Regions from separate parts of the Paenibacillus sp. V4I7 genome, predicted to be linked through region 1. Evidence: riboswitches for the same ligand, from Rfam matches in the RefSeq annotation. Region 1 holds a riboswitch; each other region holds the start of a gene.
What was found. A riboswitch is a leader RNA that binds a small molecule or an ion and turns the genes downstream of it on or off. The one in region 1 is predicted to bind cyclic di-AMP.
Positions count from the first base shown of each region.

Region 2: linked by a shared signal. The riboswitch ahead of QFZ80_RS39290 (potassium-transporting ATPase subunit F) and the one ahead of QFZ80_RS27400 (stalk domain-containing protein) in region 1 are both predicted to bind cyclic di-AMP.
Region 3: linked by a shared signal. The riboswitch ahead of QFZ80_RS06985 (hypothetical protein) and the one ahead of QFZ80_RS27400 (stalk domain-containing protein) in region 1 are both predicted to bind cyclic di-AMP.

Region 1 is NZ_JAUSZD010000002.1:5,850,687-5,855,603, reverse strand. It holds gene QFZ80_RS27415 (GNAT family N-acetyltransferase) at 1-341, shown strand, start outside; gene QFZ80_RS27410 (DHH family phosphoesterase) at 489-1,697, shown strand; gene QFZ80_RS27405 (hypothetical protein) at 1,780-1,950, shown strand; gene QFZ80_RS27400 (stalk domain-containing protein) at 2,079-2,870, opposite strand; cyclic di-AMP (ydaO/yuaA leader) riboswitch at 2,875-3,026, opposite strand; gene QFZ80_RS27395 (LiaF transmembrane domain-containing protein) at 3,189-3,479, shown strand; gene QFZ80_RS27390 (PspA/IM30 family protein) at 3,506-4,132, shown strand; gene liaF (cell wall-active antibiotics response protein LiaF) at 4,304-4,917, shown strand, end outside.
Region 2 is NZ_JAUSZD010000002.1:8,199,374-8,204,290, forward strand. It holds gene QFZ80_RS38400 (APC family permease) at 1-1,153, shown strand, start outside; cyclic di-AMP (ydaO/yuaA leader) riboswitch at 1,381-1,552, shown strand; gene QFZ80_RS39290 (potassium-transporting ATPase subunit F) at 1,975-2,052, shown strand; gene kdpA (potassium-transporting ATPase subunit KdpA) at 2,100-3,770, shown strand; gene kdpB (potassium-transporting ATPase subunit KdpB) at 3,838-4,917, shown strand, end outside.
Region 3 is NZ_JAUSZD010000002.1:1,227,882-1,232,798, forward strand. It holds gene QFZ80_RS06975 (glycoside hydrolase) at 1-1,872, shown strand, start outside; gene QFZ80_RS06980 (hypothetical protein) at 2,331-2,867, shown strand; cyclic di-AMP (ydaO/yuaA leader) riboswitch at 2,949-3,088, shown strand; gene QFZ80_RS06985 (hypothetical protein) at 3,174-3,560, shown strand; partial or broken gene QFZ80_RS06990 (IS110 family transposase) at 3,819-4,841, opposite strand.

The sequences.
Region 1 (4,917 bases):
AAGCTTTTCTGACGCAGTATGTGTATGAAGCTCGCGATGGGGCGGAATCCATATATCTACACATTACAGACAAGCATGCGGATTGGAACCAAGGCATTTATCGGTTACAGTTCACAGACAATGGGAAAGCGGCCACCGTAGCGAAGTTATCTGAAGATGAAATACCTTCAGGGGACCAACTACTTAGCTGTAACATACAGACGTTGACGGCTTTGTTCATGGGTTATCAGAAAGCCGGATTCATGGCCCGAATCGAGCGTCTTCAAGGGACTGATGAACTTATTAGCCGGTTGGAAGATGCCATTCCGCGACGGACTACTTATTTAGCGGATTTCTTTTAAAGATAAAAACAGACGGTACCTTTGGTAAAACCATAGGGCCGTTTTCAGTTATGGGACCATTTCGAGTATTTCTCTGTCCATTAACACCGAATAAAGTGACTTGATCAAGGGTACCTTAATGGAAATCATTAACAGGAGGGTGTGCCCTTGTATCATTTGTATACTCATAATGATCTGGATGGAGTAGGTTGCGGTATAATAGCTCGATTAACATTTGGTGAAAAGGTAGAAATTCGATATAACTCTGTCGGAGGGTTAAATTTACAAGTAAAACGCTTTTTAGAAAAATCAAGAAAAAAGAACTATTTGTTTATCACCGACTTATCCGTGGATGAAACGAATGAACTAGGACTAAACGAGTTTGCGAAATCGGGTGGAAAAGTAAAACTTATTGATCATCATAAAACCTCGCTTCATTTAAACAAATATTCGTGGGGAATGGTTCAGATTGCGTATGAAAATGGAAAACTTGCTTCTGCAACTTCTCTATTTTATGAGTATCTGATCCAGAACGGATTGTTGAAGCCAATGAAGGGATTAGATGAATTCGTCGAATTGGTCCGTCAGTATGATACCTGGGAATGGGAACAGAATGACTATATCAAGGCTAAGCGATTAAACGATCTCTTTTATTTAATTTCCATTGAAGAATTTGAGGAAAAAATGGTGGCTCGCATTCAGCAAAGCGAGAACTTTGCATTCGATCCCTTTGAAGAAAAAATTTTGGATATGGAAGAAGAAAAAATTGAACGCTATGTGCGCAGAAAAAAGAGGGAAATCATCCACTCCCGAATCGATGATCATCATGTAGGCATCGTTCATGCGGAATCCTATCATTCTGAACTTGGAAACGCTCTAGGCAAAGAAAATCCTCATCTGGATTACATCGCAATCATGAATATGGGCGGTAAAAAGATAAGCTTTCGAACGATTCACGATCACATCGATGTCTCGGAAATTGCGGGTCTTTATGGAGGAGGAGGCCATGCTAAAGCTTCCGGTTGCTCTATGACAGAAGAAGCCTATCAGTGGTACGTAGCGAAGCCATTCCCGATGGAACCCATTCGCGCGGATGCGAATAAAAATACATTTAACATGAAAAATTCTGTTTATGGATCACTTTATGAGAATAGAAATGAACAACAAGTGTTTATTTTTCCTTCGGGAGACAGATGGGAAGTCGATGTGGATGGGGTCGAATCCAACCAACATTTTTCTACTTTCGAAGAGGCAGAGCGTTATGTCAAAAGGGATTATGCCGCTTGGTTAGTTCGGGACGAAACGTATGTTGCATTCCTAATGGAGCATATGGCGGCAAGAAAAACAAAAAACCTCGAAGGTAGTTCAGTCATATAAAGAGCAACGCTAGTTTCAGATAACTGGGATAAAATGCAAGTCACCTTCTCATACTAACTATGAGACAATGGAGGTGAACGCTATGCCCAAAAATGACGCCGATCCCAAGCATGACCGCGAAGATAACAAAGCAGATAAGAAAAATAATCAGCAGAATAACGCTAATTTTATGGAAGAAGCTCAAACGCTATCGAGCAACGAGGCACCTGATTACGTCCCAAGTTTAAATGGTATCCCTAAAAATCAAGTTTAAGTAACTGCAGGCTGCTCTTCTCGTCACTATATGATGGGAGAGCAGCTTTTCTGATTTTTCCACCTTAAATAAAAAAAGCTGATTTCTTGAGAAGTAAATCTCAGAAACCAGCTTTTTTTTCAGCCGTTTTAATTGGATAATTTGTACACTTTAATGGTTTGGATACCAAACTTCTTCACAGATTGCTTGGATCCTGGGATAAAGATATCAAGACGCTTGCCTTTGATTGCACCGCCAGTATCTGTCGCGTAAGCATACATGCCGCCTACAGGTAAGCCGTTGAAATTATAACCTTCTATATAGAGCTTAGATCCTAGAGGAATCACGGTGGGATCTACAGCAACGGTTCCAATACTTAGTGGATTACCCATATAATCAAAAGCTCCGTAGCCGCCATTCTCAGATGGATCTGCTGAATAGGCAGTGGATTTAAACAATTCATAATCTGGCGCATACTTATTGCCATCTTTACTTAGAATAGCTAATTTGCTGCTAGCGTCCCACTGAACGGGAATATCGGATACTTTGCTTAGAAAACGAAGAGGCACGTATACGCGTCCATTTTGGAATTCCGCATGTGTGTCCATCTCGACACGGTGGCTATCGATTTCAGCTTCTTTTTGTCCAGATACTAAGGTGATTGAATGTTTGCTGTTATTTAGCGTGACCTTGATCTCATCGCCTTCTTTTTGCCACTTTACTTCATAACCAAGCTTCTCCGTTACGAAACGAATCGGTACTTGGGTAGCATGATTCTCATCCAAAAAAGGCTGAGCATCCGGAAATTGAACCAGTTTATCATTGACTTGCACTTTCACATCCATCTCTGCGGCATTCGCCGTAAATGGGGAAAGAAAGCCTCCTGCCAACACTGTTAAAGACACAGCAAGGCTAGTTAACCCTTTAGTAATTGTATGCAATTGGTAATCCTCCTTCATGAGCCTTCGAGGTTAGTTGACGGGTTCGGGAAGAAGGTTCTCCCTAGTCTGCTCCGATGAAGAGCAAATATTCACCCCATGTAAATCGTCCCCCGTACCGACACTTTGTCTGTGCACCGGACTCGGCTTCAAATAGTTTAGCACTTGAGGCCTTGTGGGACAACGGCCAAAATATGGATGGAGGTCTTAGAGGGTACTGGACTTAGGTCTAGGTACAAAAACAGTCGCGAGTCCGTTTTGACGTTTAGCTGTTTCAGGTACGATAGAAGCATGAAGAACACGTGAGGGGCGGTAAGCAGAATGAGTATGGATCGATCGAAAGGGTTGGCTTTGGTTTTAATCACAGCAGGTATACTTATTTGCCTGCATCAATTTGGCAGTCATATTCATTTTATGGGATTTTTATTCCCGGCAGCTATGCTTGGATTAGGCTATGTAGGCATTAAGAATGGGAAGAAAATTGGTTGGTTTTTCGCCGGCTTAGGCGGCTTGATACTGACCATTAAACTATCGGGCTTCATCGCCATTGCTTTCGCTGTATGTTTAGTGGTGTACGGTATTCATCTATTGAAGAAACGAAATGAATTTTAAAACATAAGAAAATGGGGGTGTAATTCATGAGCATATTGAATCGGATTGGCAAAATAGCAGAAGCTGCATGGCAAGAAACGGCCGGCAAGCTCGATCATCATGAACAGGGTAGCAGCGTGATAGAAAAGCTGGAACAGCGCTATCAGGAGGCGCTGCAGCGAACTATTGAGCTGCGACGCCACAGTGTGAACGCAGAGGAGATGGCGCAGCTGCGCGGCGAGCAAGCCGAGCTGGCAATGCGCGCCGGCGATGAAGAGCTCGCGCGGCTCGCGCTGCAAGAGAAGCAGCGCGAGGAAGCCGCTTGCGAGCACTACCGCGCGCAGTACGCGAGCAGCCAGGACGTGTGCCTGGCGCTCGCGGATGAACTGCGCGGGCTGCGTGCGGGGCACGCAGCCGAGGGGGTGCAGCCGCCGAGCAGCGGTCTGCACGAGAAAGAGGCTCGCGACACTTGGCGCGAGCTGGAAGTGACCGGCCGCGAGCTCGGCCGGGAAGCGCTGCAGGGGCTCCGCGAAGCGGGCCGCCTGTCGCAAGAGACGCTGAAGGAAGCCGGCGGCAACCTTCAGCAGGAGCTGCGCACGCTGCGCGGCAAGTTCCAGCAGGATTGGCAGCAGCATCGCTCCAGCGGTGACACCGACCCACGCGACAAGAAATAGTCGCGTGTTATCCCTCAAGCGCCTAATAACTAGGCGCAGGAGCTCTTGACCTCCATGATTCATGCGGAAGCCTTGCCGCGCAAGGATTTGCATCTTGGAGGTCGTCCATTCTTATGGTATGCTAGGAATCTATATGAACTAATTTAAAAGTCAGCCAGAGGAGGTGCAGCGATGGGAGAAGAAACTAAAAGCAACCGTAACCGCAATACAGCACTAGTGCTGATTGGAGCCGGTCTTTTTTTGCTTCTAGATCATACGATAGGCTTTTTCCCCATTCTTGCCATTATCCTCATCTTGCTAGGCATTCATCGGGTCCGTTCACGCAAAGAGCGCAAAGGTTATGTACTGATCGGCATAGGGGCAGTGATTTTATTCGGAGATCACATTACCATTGTGTTCTCTATTGTTTTAATTTCGCTAGGTTTGTTTTTCATACGATCGAAGCAAGTACACAAAGACGACACGTATATGCAGAAGCAGAAATTGGTGGATAGCGTCCGTTTAGGCCGTGAGCCTTGGATTTTACGCAACAGTTCAACTTGGTACATTATTGGAGAAACCTACATTGATCTTTCACTTGCGATTTTGGAGCAAAAGGAAACCACGGTCATCCTGCAAGGCGTAGTAGGAGATGTAGATATCAAAGTGCCGGAGGATATCGGTGTCGCTGTGACGGCTTCCATCTCGTTTGGGCAGATTCAAGTTGCGAATGAGCGTGAGTCCGGGGTTATGAATAAGCTGATTTGGCAGTCCCCTAACTATGAACATTGCGATCACCGCGTGAA
Region 2 (4,917 bases), 2.3 Mb from region 1:
TTCTGCTTTAACAGGGGTAGAAGCGATCTCTAATGCAATCCCAAACTTCAAGGATCCAGCTCCAAAAAATGCATCCAAAACACTGATGGCTATGGGCTTATTACTTGCCATTTTATTTGCGGGAGTCGTTTATCTAGCGTATTACTATGGGATATCACCCAAAGAAGAGGAAACGGTTGTCTCACAAATAGCTGCTGAAACGTTCGGTAGAAATTTCATGTATTACGTCATCCAAGGTACAACCGCTATGATTCTAGTTCTCGCTGCGAATACGGGATATTCGGCTTTCCCCTTACTGGCTGTTAATTTGGCCAAGGATAAATTTATAGCAAGGATGTTTACGATTAGAGGAGATCGATTAGGGTATTCAAACGGAATCATTTTCCTGGCGGTTACATCGATCTTGTTAATCCTTCTTTTCAAAGGGCAAACGGAGCAATTAATTCCTCTGTATGCAGTCGGAGTATTCATTCCATTTACCTTAGCTCAGACAGGGATGTTGGTGAAATGGTTTCGTGAGAAACCGAAAGGCTGGATGGTTAAATTAACGATTAATTTAGTTGGAGCATTCATGAGCTTTACGGTCATGATGATCTTCTTTATTACTAAGTTTGGGCAGGTATGGTCTGTTCTCATCTTTTTGCCACTAATTGTTTTTATTTTTCACCAGATCAAGAAACACTATGAGGCCGTAGGCGAACAATTAAGAATAACAACTTGCGAACCAGCGATTCCTATTGAAGGAAATGTGATCATTGTGCCTGTGGCGGGCATTACGCATGTGGTAGAGAACTCCTTGAATTATGCCAAATCCCTTTCGCCAAATCAGATCATCGCCGTTTATGTGGCTTTCGAAAGAGACGTCGAGAAACAATTTGAGGAGAAATGGAATACGTGGCAGCCCGAGATAAGGCTGGTAACTTTACATTCCCAGTATCGGAGCATTGTTCAACCATTGATGAAATTTATTGATACGGTCGAGCATAAGGCAGCTGAATCAAATTTTCGGGTAACCGTCCTAATCCCACAGTTTATTCCTAAGAAAAGCTGGCAGAATATTCTCCATAACCAATCCAGTCTACTTATCCGTGCTTTCTTGCTGTATAGAAGAGACCTTATCGTAACGACAGTGCCGTATCATTTGAAAAAATAAGTAGGGTGGCCTTACTTCATTGTAAGGCTGCCTTTTTTTATAGTCCATTTGCGACAAAATGACAATAACGGTAGAAAAACGAAGCATTTCTATCGATAATGAACGTGTTATCAATTTGGATGCGCTTTTATTTGCCTAATATGCCCTAAATTACGGGATAGCGTCTCTCCACAGCGTTTTACAATAATGGCTAAGAGGCGTAGCATTCTTTTCAACAACTTCACAACAAGTTTCAAACGCTGAGTCCCCGCAAGGGGAGCGGGGGAACCAGCCAGAAGCCGAATGTATGTAAATTGCGGTTTCTCGGGGTGAATCCAAAACAAGCGCAGCTTGCCAAGGTAGGGCACTTCCAAGCCCGAATCCGACAGCTAACCTCGTAAGCGTATTGGGAGAGAACCACTTTCTATCGTGCTTTCACAGCCCGTTTATTAACGCTGCTAAGAAGCCCGAGAGTAGAGATTCTCTGCTCTTAGGCTTCTTTTTGTTGTTCGAAATTTGGAGGAGAGTGAATCTATTATCGTATTTGTTTGAGCATTCTGGGGCGTATATCTCTTTCAAGACAAGATTTTTATGCTTTTTTTATACGGATGCTATAGATTCTTTACCTCATTTTTATACGGTTCGGCGTTACACTATTTCAAGAAAGCATTAGAGTCGGTTAAATTACAGGAGGTGTGTTATGTACAACGACGTAACGATGATCTTATTAATGGCCGTAACATTCTTAGGATTTTGGGCTTTTTTAAAATATTGTGAAAAAGCATGAGCTTAAGCTTAGCTTTCGATAAGCGTTTTGGAAAAAACTTGTAGGAGGCACTCATATGATTGTTATCGGTGTTATTGGATTTGCCATTATGGTGTATCTCGGTTTTGTTTTAGTGAAGCCGGAGAAATTTTAATTGTAGAATAAGAACTTAAGTAAGCAAGGGGAGAACCTACTATGGGTATGGGATTGTTACAGGTAGTCATCACACTGGGTATTATTATGCTTTTAGTGAAGCCTGTGGGTAGTTACTTGGTGAAAGTTTTTGGGTATGAAAAGAGTGGACTTGATCGTGTATTTGCTCCTTTTGAGCGGGTCTCCTATCGCATTATGGGTGTTAATGAAGATGAAGCGATGGGGTGGAAAAAGTATTTAGGGTCCGTACTATTAGTTAATTTTGTCATGATGCTTCTGATTTATGCGGTATTTCGGCTTCAAAAATATCTACCATTGAATCCTGACGATATTGGTAATATGCCTCCGGCATTAGCTTTTAACACGGCTGTTTCATTTATTACTAATACGAACTGGCAAGCATACAGCGGTGAAAATACACTTTCGTATTTCTCTCAAATGGTAGCCATTACGTTCCCGATGTTTACATCGGCTGCAACAGGTTTCGCTGTGGCGGTAGCTTTTATACGCGGTTTAGTTGGCCGTCAAGATAATCTCGGTAACTTTTACGTGGATATGACCAGAGCGATTACACGCGTATTTTTACCACTGAGCTTCATTGTTGCTTTAGTTTTAGTTTTTCAGGGTATTCCGCAAACACTACTGGGAGCTGTGCAAGCTACAACAATTGAAGGGGCCACACAAACGATTACTCGCGGGTTAGTGGCTTCACTGGAATCGATTAAACATATCGGTACAAACGGTGGCGGGTGGTTCGGTACGAATGCAGCGCATCCTTTTGAAAATCCGACACCGGTGTCCAATTTGATCCATATTATTTGTATGATGCTGCTGCCTACATCTCTGGTGTATGCATTCGGTCTGATGATTAAGAACAAAAAGCAAGGTTGGACCATCTTTGCTGCTATGGGGATCATCTTTATCGTGATGTTGTGGGCGGTATTCTACGTCGAGTATCGAGGCATAACTGCCGTAGATGCATTAGGTGTACATGGCAACATGGAAGGCAAGGAAGTAAGGTTCGGGATTGCTGAAACTGCTCTATTCACAGCGGTAACTACAGCTGCCACTACAGGTAGCGTAAACGCAATGCATGAATCGCTCACACCGCTCGGAAGTATCGTTCCTTTCGCGGAAATGATGCTGAACAATGTGTTCGGCGGTAAAGGGGTCGGCTTGTTAAACGGCTTGCTCTACCTCATTTTGTCGGTGTTCATCTGTGGACTTATGGTTGGTCGTACGCCAGAGTTTTTAGGTAAAAAAATTGAGGGCAAAGAGGTGAAGTTGGCGGCCATCGCCATTCTGATCCATCCGCTTATCATTTTGGCACCGACAGCTTGGGCACTTATTCGTCCTGAATCCATTACCTCGATATCCAATCAGGGGATGCATGGGTTGGCTGAAGTGCTGTATGCTTTCACGTCAGGTGCTGCTAATAACGGCTCCGCTTTTGGTGGACTAAGCGCCAATACGAACTTTTACAACTTGAGTATCGGTATGGTCATGCTGTTTGGGCGTTTCGTTTCCATGATCGCGATGTTAGCTATTGCCGGCTCTCTGGCTACGAAGCGTGTCGTTCCTGTTACGACAGGCACACTACGTACAAATACACCTTTATTTATGGGGATTTTAATCATGATTATTCTAGTTATCGGTGCTCTAACGTTCTTCCCGGCGCTGGCATTGGGGCCGATTGCTGAACATTTGGCGGTGCGTTAAGGGTAGTCTCTGAGCGGAGAGACTTTGAGCTACGCCCAAAGATCCCTATATTAGGAGGACAACATATATGGCTGTGGAACGTAAAAAAACAATGACAAAAGAAATCATGAATCAAGCTATCGTTGATTCATTTAAAAAATTAAATCCTTGGGTGATGATCAAAAATCCGGTTATGTTTGTAGTTGAGATCGGTACGGTCATTACGCTCCTGCTTTCACTCGCACCAGATCTTTTTGGTACCACAGAAGTAGGGCGGGGTTATAACATCGCTGTGTTTTTGATCCTGCTTTTCACCTTGCTTTTCGCTAACTTCGCTGAAGCTTTGGCCGAAGGGCGGGGCAAGGCACAGGCGGATTCCCTACGGAAGACGAAATCCGATACGAAGGCTCGTCTGGTTCAAAAGGATGGCTCTTATAAGGAAGTGTCTTCAACTTCTCTCCATAAAGGAGATGTGGTCCGCATTGAAATCGGGGAGATTATCCCATCCGACGGCGAGATCATTGAAGGATTAGCTTCGATTGATGAGTCAGCTATTACAGGTGAATCGGCTCCTGTTATTAAGGAAGCTGGAGGCGACTTCTCATCGGTTACAGGTGGTACACGGGTAGCTTCCGACTATATTGTTGTCAAAGTGACGACCGATCCGGGCGAATCGTTCTTGGATCGCATGATTGCACTGGTGGAAGGCGCCAAACGGCAGAAAACGCCGAATGAAATTGCCTTAACGACACTGCTTGCCGTATTGACACTTATTTTCTTAATTGTCATTATGACCATGGTTCCGATGGCGCAGTATTTGGATGTGAATTTGGAGATTTCCACATTGATTGCTCTGCTGGTCTGTCTCATTCCGACGACAATCGGCGGACTCTTGTCAGCTATCGGTATCGCCGGTATGGACCGCGTGACCCAGTTTAACGTGCTTGCCATGTCAGGCAAGGCGGTAGAGGCAGCTGGAGACATCGATACAATGATTCTTGATAAAACGGGGACGATCACCTTCGGGAATCGGATGGCTTCGGAGTTTGTACCTGTGAGTGGCGTACTTGCTAAAGACATCATCCTTACTGCCCTGCAAGCATCTGTGAAAGACGAAACACCAGAAGGACGCTCCATTGTGGAGCTTGCGTATAAGCTTGGGGAGACT
Region 3 (4,917 bases), 4.6 Mb from region 1:
CAAGGTTTGGAAAATGGCAAACCCTATTTTGTCACCATCCGAGCCGGCAACAAGAACGGGTTCGGTCCGCCTTCGAAGCGGGTTTACGGCACCCCGGAGCTGCTGGCCCCAATAGGTGTCAAGGCAACGGGTTCAGACGGCGGCTTTAAGGCAATCTATGACATTGAAACAGGCGTTCCCTCATATCGCGTTCGATATGGAACGCAGCTTGGCCATTACGATAAAGAAGTGGTAAGCGGGACGCCGAACGGGACGATTCAAGTCGATGGGCTCGTAAACGGCACAACTTATTACGGGGTCGTGGAAGCGGTGGACGGCCAGGATGTCAGTCCTTCATCGGCCCAATTTCAAGTGAAGCCCGATGTGCCGGCTCCTAGCAAAATCATTGCCATTCCGGGCGATAACAAAGCGCACCTTGAATTCACTCCGGTAGAAGGTGCCACCAGCTACAACGTTCAGGTTGTTTCTGGCTCGCAGATCATTTCTACCAATAAAAACTCTATTGAATTGGATGGCTTAACCAATGGATCGCCAGTTGCCGTTCGTGTGTCCTCCATCGGTAAAGGCGGTAATGGTGCTGGTTTCACGGAAACGATGGTGACACCGAAAGATGAGGATGTTCGCTTAGAAGACGATTTTGAGAACATGGACATGACACTCTACCAACAGGATCTTAGCAATTGGCTCATGAAAGACGGCCTTTTGAAGCATGCTTCAGGAGGAGATAACCAGGGGGAACTCGGCGTCAATGGATTGCAGCTGATCGATGGCACAATTACGGCGATTGCCAAACAATCGACGGCAGGAGCCGATTGGGGCATCGCTTTCCGCGGAAATAGCTACGCGAAAGGATACATGTTCGGCTTCGAAAACGGCGCGCTGTTCATTCGCAGAGACGGTCAAAATTTGGCTGCTTCCGCTCCATTCACTGCGAAGCTGGGTGAGCTTTATCAACTAGAGGTTCGACTGAACGGGAAACGTATTCAGGCCTTTATCGACGGGAATCGGGTATTTGACCTGATGGACACGGTTTACACGAGTGGTCGTGCTGGTCTTCACAGTTGGGCTGACGCGGAATTCTCCTACTTAAAAATCGCTCGTGAGACTGATAACTTTAAGTCTAAGCCGGAAATCTACCAGGTGAAGGAAGGCGATCGGCAGGTAGCGCTGCAATATAGCGAAGTTGATGGCACGGATTCGTATGTGATCAGGTACACACCCTCAACTGGGAACGAGTCCGGATCCGTAGAAAAATTGGCCAATCCGGGTTCTACGATCGTAACGGGATTGGAAAATGGCGTCACCTATTCGTTTGCGGTTATCGCTAAGCGAGGCGGAGAGGAGGCGGCGTCAGAGCCGATAGAGGTGACACCAATCGGGAACGCCAGCAAAGTGCTTTTCTATGTTGACGCAGGTGACGGAACACCTTTCCAATTGGAGGACGGTGAGATGTTCGGTTCGCTTCAAACGCTGGAAGAGCAGCCGTATGGCAGTGATCCCGTTACAGGTATCAAGTGGGGTTACGAAGCCGATGACGGATCGACCTGGGCACACAGCAGTCCGACCGCCGCTTACGAATCGATTCGCCAATACGATGGGAACGACAACGGTAAGGGGCTTGCGTACCGCTTCCAGATTCCAAACGGCACTTACAATGTGACCGTCGGGTTCTTCGATCCGTGGAAAGCAAGTGATCGAATAATGAATTTGACCATCAATGGAGAAACGAAACTGACCGGTTATGTCATTGGTTCGAAACAGGAAGCGAAAACGTTCGACAGCATCCTTGTGACAGACGGTGAACTCATCGTGAAAGCCGTCAAGGCAGGCGGTTCCAAACCGATGATAAGCTGGATCAAGGTGGAACAGTAACAATCGCTATAAATGCAAATTGTGTTGCTATACAAGGGCATTTATCTTTTCCAGAGTTGGGACAAGAACGTAACCATAAATCTGAAACCATCAAGAACAAATATGTTCTTGATGCCGACAACAAGTTCAAGGGACCGCGTCCGACGACATAAACATATGTGAATTAAGATCCCCGTAAAATGGGGATCTTCTTGTTGGTGCGCCTCACATTCATTCGTGGAGATGGCTCGCCTCATTATCGGCGCGAGAAGGGAACGTCATTCTCCCGTGAACCCCAATTTTAGGAGGTTACTATTTTGAGAGAATACAGTATGGAAAGTTTAGGGCAAGCTTCAAGCATACACCTGAATAAATTCCAATTTTAAAATAGGTAGTTGGAAGGGGAGTTTTGTCTTTGCAAGAGAAATTTGATTCAGACTGGGCCCATGTAAATAAAATTGATGGAATGGCTATTGATTTTGAAAAAAGGGTTAAGCCCAACAGAAACACAAATTTTGATTCTAAATTCTGAGTTATTTCAAGAATGGATATCAATTGAAAGATGCTTTTCAGTGCATTATCATGATATTGCTCGCTTTGAAGATTTATTATCTAATATGGAATTTGATAATTATGTAAGCAAACTAAAAAGTGTTGCTCTCCAAACGATGCATGACAAGACCATCCCGAATGAAATTGAATGGAGTAAATATAATAATGGTCCTACCGTGATTGTCCACGGTTCAATAGAAATATTCGATAGGCTTTTTTATCAGGTAGGTATTAATATTTCACCATATAACCTAGGAATTCAAATTGGTCAATTATGTAAGACGATGAACTTTAACCAGCCCATTGGCTTGGTGAAATTCCTAGCAATATTCACGAACAACGCAAGCGGTTTTTTTAATCTTGATATGGAAAAATTAGAAAAATTTATGGAAGAAGAAACTTTATTAGAACTGCCGATGATCGGTGGCCTTGCTGCGTTAACCACAGTAAAATTGAACTATTAGTTGAAAATAGACATAAAAATATAAGTAAATATTACTATTGTTTCTAAATTTGTATTGGGGTAAATTGATAAAATAAGAATGAATCATACTACGCTTAATTCTTTAGATTAAAGAAGCGGGGGAACCAAGTTTTCTGGGGTGAGTACACTTTTTTGAGTGTTAGGGTTAACTTTCAACCCGAATCCGTCAGCTAACTTCGTCAGCGTAGAAAGAAAAAATGATAGAAACATTAATGGGTCCTTTATTTTTAGGGCTCTATTCCCTCGCTTCCTTTTTTCGTACAAGAGAAAAAAGGAGGAATTAGACATGCTTCTTAAGAGAGTAACCAAAGAGGTGAAGAACCTTTTTCAATCGAAAAGATCAAACATTTCTGTACAACGTCAAGAAGAGATTCTTCACTTAAAGCTACGGTTGGAGGAGTTCGACATTGAATTTTCCAATTTGGCGTATCGGCCATCAGGCGTCGTAACACAGACTTTATTGGAAATAAGCAAAACGGTCGGACAAAACAATGACTTACTAAACCAACTAAGTTTGGAAAGGGAATTAGCGGATCAACAATTACTAGCCAATCGCATCGGCATTCCCCTGAAAATTTTGGAGGAACATCACAAATTTATCGTAACCATGGCTCATATTTTTGGTGGTCCGTATCCTTGCCTCAGAGAGTACATTAGAAGCAGTATTATATGAGCTTCGTTGAAAGATAAAGCTGCTTCTATATATTATTCGGTTGCTGATTCTACATTAAGCCCATCATAACCAACTTTTTTGTTCGTTTGTTATGGAAGTCACTCACATTTAATTCTTAATTCAACTAACAGAAAACGATACTTGAAATACGGCAGGCAGGCAGGCAGCCTGCTTTTTTCATTAAACTACCATAAAAATTAAAAATCTGGCAGTCGAAGAAAAAGAACAGCACTAAAGAAGACGCGGCTCATTCATTTTTTAAACGTTGTAGCCTAAGGTTTCAAGTCTTCGAACTGAGTTCCGTACAATAGCTCCAAGTTTTTGCTTATCATAATAATCTTCACCTAAGTCTACATACATGTCTTTTTTTGTCAGCAGATAATAAGCGATTCTTAGCATGGCATGGGCTACAACAATAGCTGCTCTTTTCCTGCCTTTTCGTGCTAATGTTCGCCTATACATAGCACCAAGATAGTTTTTGGAGGCACCTACGGAATGTGCGGCTTCTGTTAATGCAGATTTTAAATATTTGTTTCCTTTTTTTTCCTTAGAAGACTTCCGTTTGCCTGCACTCTCATTATGTCCTGGTACGAGAGCTGCCCAAGAACAGAAATGAGCCGCACTTGGAAACTGGTTTTTAATGTTTGTTCCTATTTCAGCTAAGATTTGTTCAGCCATTCGAGTTGCAATTCCAGGTATAGAATCTAATCGCTCTATGTCTTCCTGATCTGAGATAACTCTCTGGGCAACCTCTTGATCTAATATCGCAATTTGTTCGGTGAGGAAGTCAATGTGGGTTAAAATGGTTTTAAGCATCATGCGTTGATGAGGATTTACGTAACCTCGAAGAGCGAGTTCGAGTTCATCTTTTTTCTTTTTCATAGTGCGCCGAGCGAAGCTTGCTAGTTTCTCAGGATCTTCTTCACCGTCTGCGATGGCGTGAAGCATGTCCTTAGACGAGACCCCCATAATATCTGAAACTACAGAGCCCAGTTTGATGTTTGCTCCCTCTAGCACTGGTAGAGCTTTCATATGCTGGGCGTTTACAACTAAAAATTCAATATCTTCAGCTTCTAATAGGTTAACAATTGGCTTCCAGAATACGCCTGTACTCTCCATAGCTACGTGGGTACAACCATGCTTTTTAATCCAGTCAATTAACTAGATTAGAAATACGGTTTTAGTAGAAAACGTTTGAATCTCCTTTCCTTCGGGTGTCATTGTACATGCAGTAATGGATTCCTTATGAACATCCACAGGCTCTAAGGCACCATAGTTGATCGACCCTCCTCACCCAGCCGTAGTAGAAGTATTGACGGATTTTATCCATTTTCATCCTCTGTGGTGCAGCGCTGTG